One region of the Sediminicoccus sp. KRV36 genome, then DNA from elsewhere that is predicted to be linked to it. Evidence: riboswitches for the same ligand, from Rfam matches in the RefSeq annotation. Region 1 holds a riboswitch; the other holds the start of a gene.

Region 1 (5,710 bases):
CAGAGAGAAAGCCATAGCCAGGGTGGATCGCATCGGCACCGGTAATGGCCGCGGCCGAGAGGATTGCCGCCACGTTCAGATAACTGTCGCGCGCCGAGGCAGGGCCGATGCAGACGCTCTCATCGGCCAGGCGCACATGCATGGCCGAGGCATCGGCTGTGCTATGGACGGCAACCGTGCGAATGCCCATTTCCTGACAGGCGCGATGCACCCGCAATGCGATTTCGCCGCGATTGGCGATCAGGATTTTCTTCAATGTCTGGCCCTCGGGTAGCGGGCGGCGGGAGCCATTGGCTACTCCACCAGCACCAGCGGTTCGCCATATTCGACGGGCGTGCCCGCATCCACCAGGATCCGCGTGACCGTGCCGGATCGTGTCGCCTTGATCTGGTTGAAGGTCTTCATCGCCTCGATCAGAAGGACGGTCTGCCCCTGGCTGACCTTGGCGCCGAGGCTGATGTAAGGCGCCGCCCCCGGCTCGGGTGAGAGGTAGGCGACACCCACCATCGGCGATGTCACCAGGCCCGGATGTTTCAGGTCGATCGCTTCTGGATCGGCCGGGGCGGCCGCAGGCGTTGCGGCCGGCATCGGCGCCTGCATGGGCATGGGTGTGGGCGCGGGCTGAGCCGCGTAGTAATTCGGCTGTGCTGCCGGAATGATCCGGGCGACCCGGATCCGCGAATCCTTCTCCGAGAGCTCGATCTCCGTCAGATCGGTTTCGCGGAGGATATCCGCCAGCTTGCGGATGGCGTCCGCGTCAAACTGAATGCCGCTGGTCATTCGTCTTCATCCTCATTTCCGCCAACGAGACTCGCCATCGCCTGCAGCGCGAGCGCATAGCCCGCTACGCCCAGGCCAGCGATCACGCCGGTGGCGGCCTTGGAGACCAGGCTGTGCTGCCGGAACTCCTCGCGCCGATGAATATTGGTGATATGGACCTCGATCACGGGAAGACCGACGGCGATCAGCGCGTCGAGAATGGCAACCGAGGTTGTGGTGTAGCCAGCAGGATTGATCACGATCCCGGCGGCACGCCCCCGGCACTCCTGAATCCAGGAGACCAATTCGCCCTCCATGTTGGACTGGCGAAAATCAATCGCAAGGCCGAGTTCCTCGGCCGCTTCGGCGCAGAGATTCTCAACATCATCCAGCGTCGCCGTGCCGTATTTCTCTGGCTCGCGCGTGCCCAGTGTATTGAGATTCGGGCCGTTGAAGACGGCGATGAGATTCATGGGTGTTCCGGATGGCCACAAAATACAGAAGTGTGTCGGGCTAGCATGCATGCCACTCCAGCGGCAAGCGCGGGCCCCGAAGCTGGCGGGGCCGTACCAGGCTGTGCCCGGGCGTCCATGATTGACCGCAAGCCCGCCCGCGACCTATGTTTCAGTCACCAAGGGGTGCCCTCATCCAAAGGGCTGAGATACCGCGGGGCTGCGGTGACCCTTCGAACCTGATCCGGGTCATGCCGGCGAAGGGATGGGCAGGGGACCGTTCGCCGGGCCTCGCCATCCACCCGTCCGGGCAAGGCTCCTCCATTGCTTCGGGATGACGCGCGCCATGTCCAGCCTCTTGGAACCAAATGATACCGGCCTGGCCCTGACGGTGAATGGCGAGCCATTGGCGGTTGCGCCAGGCAGCTCGGTTACAGATCTTCTGGCCAGGATCGGCCTCGCCGAACGAAAGGTTGCCGTCGAACGCAACCTGGAAATCGTGCCGCGTTCCCAATACACGACCACGCGCCTCGCCGATGGAGATGCCATCGAGATCGTGCATTTCATCGGGGGTGGCTGAGCCTTGACCGAAGACAGTTGGGAAGTCGCCGGCCGGCGCTTTCACTCTCGCCTCATCGTCGGAACGGGGCGCTACAAATCGCTGGAGGAGACCCGCGACAGCATTGCTGCCAGTGGGGCGGAGATCGTCACGGTTGCCGTGCGGCGGGTCAATCTGAGTGATCCCAACGCCCCCATGCTGCAGGATTTCGTGCCGCCAGACCGCTACACCTACCTGCCCAACACCGCCGGCTGCTTCACCGCGCAGGACGCCGTCCGCACATTGCGCCTGGCGCGCGAAGGGGGGGGCTGGAATCTGGTAAAGCTGGAAGTTCTGGGTCCTCCGCCCTTTCTCTACCCTGACATGGCCGCGACCTTCGAGGCGGCGGCGGCGTTGATCGGCGATGGCTTTGAAGTGATGGTCTATTGCGCCGATGACCCTGTGGCGGCCAAGCGGCTGGAGGAAATGGGCTGCGTGGCCATCATGCCGCTGGGCGCGCCGATCGGTTCCGGCATGGGTGTCGTGAATCCCTATATGATCCGCGCCATCAAGGCGGCAGCGCGGGTGCCCGTCCTGGTGGACGCAGGGATCGGCACGGCGAGCGAAGCGGCTTTCGCCATGGAGCTTGGCTGCGATGCCGTCTTGCTGAACAGCGCCATCGCCCACGCCCAGGATCCGGTGCGCATGGCAGGCGCGATGAAGCATGCCGTCATCGCCGGGCGGGCGGCCTTCCTCGCCGGGCGCATGCCACGCGACTACAGGGCGGATGCCTCAAGCCCCATGACGGGGCTCATCCGCTAGGTTAGCCTCCCCGCCAGCAGAGGGAGAGAACAGGATGGATCTCGGCATCAAGGGCCGCACAGCGATTGTCTGCGCGGCCTCCAAGGGGCTTGGACGCGGTTGCGCCTTTGCCTTGGCACGCGAAGGCGTTTCGCTGGTGATTTCGGCGCGCGGCAGCGATGCGCTGGAAGCCACCGCAGCGGCGATCCGCGCTGAGACCGGCGTCGCTGTCACCACCGTCCAGGGCGATGTGACGACCGAGGCCGGCCGGGCCGCGCTGCTCAGCGCCTGTCCCGAACCTGATATCCTGATCACCAATGCGGGCGGCCCGCCGCAGGGTGAGTTTTCGCAATTCGAGTTGGACGATTGGCGCCGCGCCGTGGAAGCGAACATGCTGACGCCCATCGCGCTGATCCGCGCTGTATTGCCGGCGATGAATGCGCGACGCTTTGGGCGCGTGCTGAACATCACCAGCTATTCGGTGAAGATGCCGATCGGCCGGCTGGAGCTCTCCAATGGTGCGCGGGCCGGCCTCACCGGCGCCCTGGCTTCGCTGGCGCGCCGGGTGGCGGCCAATAACGTGACGATCAACCATCTTTTGCCAGGCCCTTTCGACACGGATCGCGTGCGCGGCAATTGGAATGTGGTGGCCAAGGGCGGCGGGGCGGACGTGGCGGAGCTGGAACGCCGTGCCGTGGCCGGAATTCCGGCCGGGCGGCTCGGAACGGCCGAGGAGTTCGGCGCCTTCGCCGCCTTCCTTTGCTCGGCGCATGCGGGCTTCACCACGGGGCAAAGCATCCTGCTGGATGGCGGCTCCTACCCTGGGACCTTGTAGGCGGCGCGGGGGATAAGCACCTCCGGCCACGCGTGAATGCACTGCGCGCATTCCTGCCCCGCGCCGGAAACACTCCTGCCATCCCTGGGGGCTTTCCGGCATTTCCCATTGAGCACCCGGGGGGCTTTCGGCGGGGTTTCCGGCGCCCCCGGGGGGGACACGCGAAAAAACTTCGCTTAGCCTACGAAACTCGCTTGCATCGCCGCGAAGCAGCGCCTACACCCCCACCACAAGACGCAGTACGCACGTGCCTCTGGCCCCAGGCCCACGGAGCTGAGCCCCTCAATAAGGCTTGCCACCGCGGCGCAAGGTTTACGCAACGACGTCAAGCGTTCTGGCAACCCCGCGAAGAGATTCGCGGTCTTCTTCTGGTCGCTGGTTCGTTCGACCGTTTCGTCAATCTGGGGCCACCCCTGAATGGGGTTGGTTCCACATTTATGTGGAGTACCGCGCGATGACCCCGAAGGTCGCTCGCTACCTTGCTGCCAACCAGCCGCCCACGCCGTGCCTCGTGCTGGATGTGGATCGGGTTGCCGCCAATTTCGGCCGGCTGCGGCAAGCCATGCCGCTCGCACGCATCTACTACGCCGTGAAGGCCAATCCGGCCGCGCCGATCCTGGATCGGCTGGTGGGTCTAGGCTCCTATTTCGACGCGGCTTCCTTCCAGGAGGTCTCGATGTGCTTGGCTGCTGGCGCGGAGCCGGCCGCCATCTCCTATGGCAACACCATCAAGCGGGAGCGCGATATCGCCGCGGCCTACGCTGCCGGCGTGCGCATGTTCGCGTTCGACAGCGAGATGGAGCTCGAGAAGCTTGCGCGCTCTGCGCCGGGTAGCCGCGTCTATTGCCGCATCCTGGTCGGCAATGACGGCGCGGAATGGCCGCTCAGCCGGAAATTCGGCTGTGAGGTCGAGATGGCAAAGGCCTTGATGGTCAAGGCCACCCAGATGGGTCTCGACGCTTTTGGCTTGTCTTTCCATGTCGGCAGTCAGCAGACCAAGACCGCGGCCTATGAGGCGGCGATCGCGAAGGTCGCCATGCTCTTCACCGACCTGGTCGAGGCGGGCGTGAAGGTGCGCATGGTCAATCTCGGCGGCGGATATCCGGTGCGCTACAAGGCGGAAGTGCCCGAGATCGACGATTTCGGCTCCGCCATCATGGGCGCCATGGTCGAGCATTTCGGCAATGCGATCCCCGAGATCGTGATCGAGCCCGGCCGCTTCCTGGTGGCCGATGCGGGCGTGATCTCGTCCGAGGTCGTGCTGGTGAGCCGCAAGGCCGAGAATGATCCGGTCCGCTGGGTCTATCTCGACATCGGTCGCTTCGGCGGGCTGGCGGAGACGGAGGGCGAGTCCATCAAATACGCCTTCCAGACCCTGCATGATGGCGGCCCCGAGGGCCCGGTCACCATCGCTGGCCCCACCTGCGACAGCACGGACACGCTCTACGAAAAGAGCAACTACCGGCTGCCCATGGCGCTGACGGCCGGTGACCGCGTGGAGCTTCTGGCGACTGGCGCCTATGTGACGACCTATGCCAGCCAGAAGTTCAATGGCTTCGATCCGCTGGAAGAGCATTATATCTGATCGGCTTGGGGGGCAGCGCCCCCCAGTTCCACGCTAGTCGGCAGAATCCGGCTAGCTGCGTTTCCATGCGGGGCTTGGCCGAGCCAAATGTGGCGCAACATCCCTGGCCAGCATAAGCTTCCCGCACAATGCTCCAGAACCATGCCACGAACCTGCTCATAGTGCTCGCCACCGGGCTTGGCCTTCTGGCGGCACCCTCCATCAGCGCCCAGACTGGACCAAGCCTGATCCCAACGCGGGATGTCGTGGTGACCTATCGGATCGTCAGCAGTGAGGCCACCACGACGCTGGACATGGCGTGGCTCGCCGCCGCGGCGAAGCTGAGGGCGGATGTCCCGGGCGTCGGCTGGTCCGTTGCCGATCACCGTGCTGGGACCGGCTTCATCGTCATCGAGGAAGCCAAGCGGATCATGGAGATGCCGCCGCGCGTGCTGCAGGGCCAGCTCGGGCCGCCGGCCGGGGCGCGCTTCACCCAGGAGGGAACGCAGCGCATCGCCGGTACGGCCTGCACGGATTGGCGCTATGAAGGCAGCGGCCAGGAAGGGCGCATTTGCCTCAGCGCCGATGGGATCATGCTGCGCAGCCAGGTCACCGCGGGCGGACCCGCCGGGATCACCGGCGGATTGGAAGCAACGCATATTAGATATGAGGCCCAGGACCCGGCACGCTTTGCCGTGCCTGAGGGCTACCAGCGTGTGCAGCCGCGCATGCCGCGTGAGCGGCCAGTGAGATGAAGCGCC
Region 2 (5,710 bases), 1.9 Mb from region 1:
GGCGCGTGTCCATGCCATCGAGAGTGCGAAATCCTATGAGGGCCGCGCCATCATCGCCTTTGGCGGCGGCGGACCCGTGCATGGCTATCGCGTGGCCGAGAAGATCGGCGTGAAGAAGCTGCTGGTGCCGTCCGGCGCGGGTGTGGGGTCGGCCATCGGCTTCCTCCGCGCGCCCGTGGGGTATGAGGTGGTCAAGAGCCTCTACACGCGTTTCGCGAGCTTCGATGTGGCGAGCGTGAACACGCTGCTGGCGGCGATGAGCGCCGAGGCCATGACGGTGGTGGCCGAGGGCAGCTTCGGCGCGCCCACGGTGGAGCACCGCATCGGCTATATGCGCTATGTGGGCCAGGGGCATGAGATTGCCGTGGCGCTGCCGGTGCGCCCGCTGCTGGAAGCGGATATCGCCGAAATCCGCGCCGCCTATGATGCGGAGTATACGCGCTTCTATGACCGCCCGGTGCCGGGCAGCGATGTCGAGGTGCTGAGCTTCGCCGTCACCGTGGCGACTGTGGTGGATGCCGTCCAGGCGGCGGCCGAGGTGGCAAATGCGGCCCCGCCCCAGCCAATCCGTGCGCAGCAGGTGCGCGATACGGCAACCGGCGTGGTGGCCACCTGGCAGGTCTATGACCGCACGCAGATGGCGCCGGGGGCCGAAGTGCCGGGGCCCTGCATCATCGCAGAGGATGAGACGAGCACGCTGGTGGGGCCAGGCTGGACCTGCCGGATGGATGGGCTGGGGTATCTGGAACTGACGCGGGGAGAAAGTTGATGTTCACCGATTCAAGCTTCCGTTGCTCGCTTCAGCGATCGGGGGAATTGGCATGAACGCCGCACTCGAGAAAATCCAGCGCCAGATCCAATGGAACCGCCTCATCGCGGTGGTCGAGGAGCAGGCGCAGACCATGATCCGCACCGCCTTCAGCACCACGGTGCGCGAGGCGGGTGATCTTTCGGCCGGGGTCTTCGACCTCGAAGGGCGGATGATGGCGCAGGCCGTCACCGGCACGCCGGGCCATGTGAATTCCATGGCGGAGGCGGTGGGGCATTTCCTCAAGAAATTCCCGGCCCATACGATGAAGCGGGGTGATCACTACATCACCAATGACCCCTGGCTCGCCACCGGCCACCTGCATGACCTCACCGTCGTCAGCCCCGCCTTCCGCGGCGGCAAGATCGTCGGCCTCTTCGCCAATACCGCGCATATCATTGATATCGGCGGGCTCGGCATGGGGCCCGAGGGGCGCTCGGTGTTTGAGGAAGGGCTCTACATCCCCATCGTCAAATGCTTCGACCAGGGCGTGCCGAACGAGACCTTTTTCGACTTTATCCGCGTGGGTTCCCGCACGCCGGTGGAGCTGGAAGGCGATATCTACTCGCTTTGTGCCTGCAACGACGCGGGCGCCAAGCGCCTGGTCGAGATGATGGATGAATACCGGATGGAGGCGCTGGACGACCTCGCCGCCTTCATCTTCGACAGCAGCATGGCGGCCACCAAGGCCGAGATCGCGAAGCTGCCGCAGGGCGTCATCTGGCATTCCGAAATCCGCTCGGATGGCTATGAGGCGCCGGTCACGCTGCATGCCGCGCTGCGGGCCGAGGCGGGGGAGATCATCGTGGATTTCGCCGGCACGAGTGGGCTTTCCACGCGCGGCATCAATGTGCCGCCGGCCTATTGCCGCGCCTATGCCTGCTTTGGCCTGAAATGCGTGATCGCGCCGGAAATCCCCAATAACTGGGCGAGCCTTCTGCCGTTCCGGATGGAGATTCCCGAAGGCTGCATCCTCAACGCGCCACGGCCCTATCCGGTCAGTGTGCGGCACGTCATCGGGCAGTTGATTCCGGATCTGATGATGGGCTGCCTCGGCCAGGCCGTGCCGGACCGGGTGAATGCCGAAGGCTCCTCGGCCCTGTGGAACCCGCCCTTGCGCGGTGGTTCCCAGGTGAGCGGCCAGGAGGCGGAGGTGGAGGATTTCGAGATCATCACCTTCAATTCCGGCGGCACCGGCGCGCGCCCGACGAAGGATGGGCTGGACGGCATCGCCTTCCCCTCGGGCGTGCGGACCATGCCGGTGGAAGCCACGGAAAACGTGGCGCCCGTGATCTTCTGGCGGAAGGAGTTGCGCCCGGATTCCGCAGGCGCTGGCCGCACGCGCGGCGGCTTCGGGCAGATCATGGAGATCGGCGCGAAGAAGAACGCGGAATTTGCCGTGAACGCGATCTTTGACCGCGTGGCCAACCCACCCAAGGGCCGCTTCGGCGGCGGCATGGGCGCTGGTGGCTGGGTCGGGCTGGATGATGCGAATGGCACGGTGCTGCGCACCAAGGGCTTCCAGGTGATCCCGAAGGGGCGGCATTTGCTGCTGCTGCTGCCCGGTGGCGGCGGCATGGGCGACCCGAAGGAGCGTGACCCCGCGCTGGTCGCGCGTGACGTGGCGGATGGGCTGGTGAGTGCTGCGGAGGCTAAGCGCCTTTATGGGCATGACTGAGACGGCCCTCATCATCGGCGCCGGCTCAGGCCTCTCGGCTTCGCTCGCGCGCAAGCTCTCTGCCGCTGGCTGGGATTTGGCGCTGGCCGCGCGCAACACGGATAAGCTGGCACCACTCGCCACTGAAACTCGTGCCACGCTGCACGCCTGCGATGCAGCCGATGTCGAGGGTGTAGCGGCGCTGTTTGCCGGGTTGGACGCGGCGGGGCGGACGCCATCCCTGGTGATCTATAACCCGAGCTTCCGTGTGCGCGGCCCGGTGGCCTCCCTCGACCCCGAGCAGGTGCGCCGCACGCTGGAAGTCTGCGCCTTCGGGGCTTTCCTGGCCGCGCAACAGGCGGCCAGCCGCATGTTGGCGGCGGGGCGCGGCACCATCTTCTTCACCGGCGCCTCGGCCGGGGTGAAGGGCTTTCCGGAATCAGCCCCCTTCGCCATGGGCAAATTCGCGCTGCGCGGCCTCGCCGAGAGCATGGCGCGGGAGTTGCACCCCAAGAACATCCATATCTGCCATTTCGTGATTGATGGCGGCATCGCCTCGGCCACGCGCGTGGCCGCGCCAGGGGCTGATTCGCTGCTCGACCCGGACGCCATCGCCGATGCCTATCTGCATGTGCTGGCGCAGCCGCGCTCGGCCTGGAGCAGCGAGATGGCCTTGCGCCCCTGGGTCGAGAAGTTTTGACAAGCCGCGCCGGCTGACGCAGCATCCACCCATCCAAGGGGAGCCCCTTCCGCAGGGCTGAGATTCCGCGAGCGACGCGGTGACCCTTCGAACCTGATCCGGGTCATGCCGGCGAAGGGATGGGCAAAGGGCGCCGGTTTTCGAGGCTTGGGCGTCACCTTCCTTCGTGTAATTTTTCGAGGGAGATCAAAAATGCCTGACAATCTGCCACCGCAACACCCCGCCATCACCACGGGTCCCTTGCCCGCCAGCCAGAAAATCCATGTGGCGGGACAGATCCATCCCGGAATCCGCGTCGCCATGCGGCAGATCTCCGTCTCGGGCGGGGAGCCGCCTTTGCGCGTCTATGACACCTCCGGCCCCTATACCGATGCCGCGGTGCGGACCGATATCGGCCGTGGCCTGGCCCCGCATCGGCAAGACTGGATCACGGCGCGTGGCGATGTGGAGGCCATCGCGGGCCGTGCGCAGAAGCCCGAGGATGACGGCCTCAAGCCCGGCGAAGCGCGGCGCGTTCCGTTGTTCGATCGCGCTGGGCGCATGCCGCTGCGGGCCAAGCCGGGCCGCGCCGTCACGCAGTTGGCCTATGCGCGGGCCGGCATCATCACGCCCGAGATGGAATACGTCGCCATCCGCGAGAATCTTGGCCGCGCCGCCGGCCTGGGCAAGCCGCGCGATGGGCAGAGCTTCGGCGCGGAAATCCCGGATCATGTCACGCCGGAATTCGTGCGCAGCGAGATTGCCCGCGGCCGCGCCATCATCCCCGCGAACATCAACCACCCCGAGAGCGAGCCGATGATCATCGGCCGCAACTTCCTGGTGAAGATCAACGCCAATATCGGCAATTCCGCGGTGTCCTCGTCCGTCGCGGAGGAAGTGGACAAGCTCGTCTGGGCCATCCGCTGGGGCGCCGACAATGTGATGGACCTCAGCACCGGACGGAACATCCACACCACACGCGAATGGATCCTTCGCAACTCGCCCGTGCCCATCGGCACCGTGCCGATCTACCAGGCGCTGGAGAAGGTGGAGGGCCGCGCCGAGGAGCTCACCTGGGAGATCTTCCGCGACACGCTGATCGAGCAGGCCGAGCAGGGGGTGGACTACTTCACCATCCATGCCGGGGTGCGCCTGGCCTATGTGCCACTGACGGCGGAGCGGGTGACGGGGATCGTGTCACGCGGCGGTTCCATCATGGCGAAGTGGTGCCTCTCGCATCACAAGGAGAGCTTCCTCTACGAGCATTTTTCCGAAATTTGCGAGATCATGCGCGCCTATGACGTGTCCTTCTCGTTGGGGGATGGCTTGCGCCCCGGCTCCATCGCCGACGCCAATGATGCCGCGCAATTCGCCGAGCTGGAGACGCTGGGCGAGCTCACCCAGGTCGCCTGGAAGCAGGATGTGCAGGTGATGATCGAGGGCCCCGGCCATGTGCCGATGCACAAGATCAAGGTGAACATGGAAAAGCAGCTCAAGGCCTGCGGCGAGGCGCCCTTCTACACGCTCGGGCCACTCACGACCGATATCGCGCCGGGTTATGACCACATCACGAGCGGCATTGGTGCGGCGATGATCGGCTGGTTCGGCTGCGCCATGCTTTGCTACGTCACACCCAAGGAACATCTGGGCCTGCCGGATCGTGATGACGTGAAGACGGGTGTGATCACCTACAAGATCGCGGCGCATGCGGCGGATTTGGCCAAGGGGCATCCGGCGGCGCAATTGCGCGATGACGCGCTCTCCCGTGCGCGCTTCGAATTTCGCTGGCGGGATCAGTTCAACCTGGGCCTGGACCCCGAGACGGCCGAGAAATTCCACGACCAGACCCTGCCTGCCGAGGGCGCCAAGCTCGCGCATTTCTGCTCGATGTGCGGGCCGAAATTCTGCTCGATGAAAATCAGCCAGGAGGTGCGGGAGGCGGCGATGGCGCAAAAGAGCCAGGATTTCCGCAGCAATGGCGGCCAGATCTACCTGCCCCCAGTCCCGGCGGGCGAGTAGCGCGCCCTGGCCTCAGTAGCGCGGATTGCAAAGGACAAGTCCTTTGCCGGGGTTCAAGGGGCAGCGCCCCTTGCCTTCTTCACCGCCTGACGAAGCGCGCAAAGCCCAATCACCCCGGCGGTGCCGGCCACGGCACCCGCCGTAAAGGCGCCGCGCACCGCCAGTTTCGTCAGCATCACCTGGGCGCAGATCAGTTTCAGGACCATCGGTCATCTCCTCGAATACAGGCGAAATGGCCCTGAAACGCTGCGCCGCAAGTTCAGCCGCGCAGGCTCTCCACCATGGCGCCATAGACCAGGTTCTTGAACACCATCCGCGTATGCGTCCGGCTGGACGGCCCCTGTGCCATGAAGACGCCGACGAGCTTTTCCGCCCGGTCAATGGTGAAGCTGGTGCCCCAGGCGCCCGCCCACATCGCATCCCCGGGCGAGCCCGGTGCGACGGCGATGCCCTGCTCGCGCCGGATCGCGAAGCCCAGCCCGAAGCCATAGCCAGGCCCGGTGCTGGCGGCCGGCGTGCCGCCCATGCTGCCCATATGGTCGGAGAG

The links. A riboswitch is a leader RNA that binds a small molecule or an ion and turns the genes downstream of it on or off. The one in region 1 is predicted to bind thiamine pyrophosphate.
Region 2: linked by a shared signal. The riboswitch ahead of thiC (phosphomethylpyrimidine synthase ThiC) and the one ahead of thiS (sulfur carrier protein ThiS) in region 1 are both predicted to bind thiamine pyrophosphate.

What each region holds. Positions count from the first base shown of each region.
Region 1 is NZ_CP085081.1:4,605,488-4,611,197, forward strand. It holds gene accC (acetyl-CoA carboxylase biotin carboxylase subunit) at 1-256, opposite strand, end outside; gene accB (acetyl-CoA carboxylase biotin carboxyl carrier protein) at 295-780, opposite strand; gene aroQ (type II 3-dehydroquinate dehydratase) at 777-1,232, opposite strand; TPP riboswitch at 1,384-1,494, shown strand; partial or broken gene thiS (sulfur carrier protein ThiS) at 1,591-2,571, shown strand; gene LHU95_RS21930 (SDR family oxidoreductase) at 2,606-3,385, shown strand; gene LHU95_RS21935 (type III PLP-dependent enzyme) at 3,840-4,970, shown strand; gene LHU95_RS21940 (hypothetical protein) at 5,099-5,704, shown strand.
Region 2 is NZ_CP085081.1:1,580,698-1,586,407, forward strand. It holds gene LHU95_RS07135 (hydantoinase/oxoprolinase family protein) at 1-769, shown strand, start outside; gene LHU95_RS07140 (hydantoinase B/oxoprolinase family protein) at 822-2,486, shown strand; gene LHU95_RS07145 (SDR family NAD(P)-dependent oxidoreductase) at 2,479-3,165, shown strand; TPP riboswitch at 3,192-3,302, shown strand; gene thiC (phosphomethylpyrimidine synthase ThiC) at 3,358-5,163, shown strand; gene LHU95_RS07155 (hypothetical protein) at 5,217-5,369, opposite strand; gene LHU95_RS07160 (serine hydrolase domain-containing protein) at 5,423-5,710, opposite strand, start outside.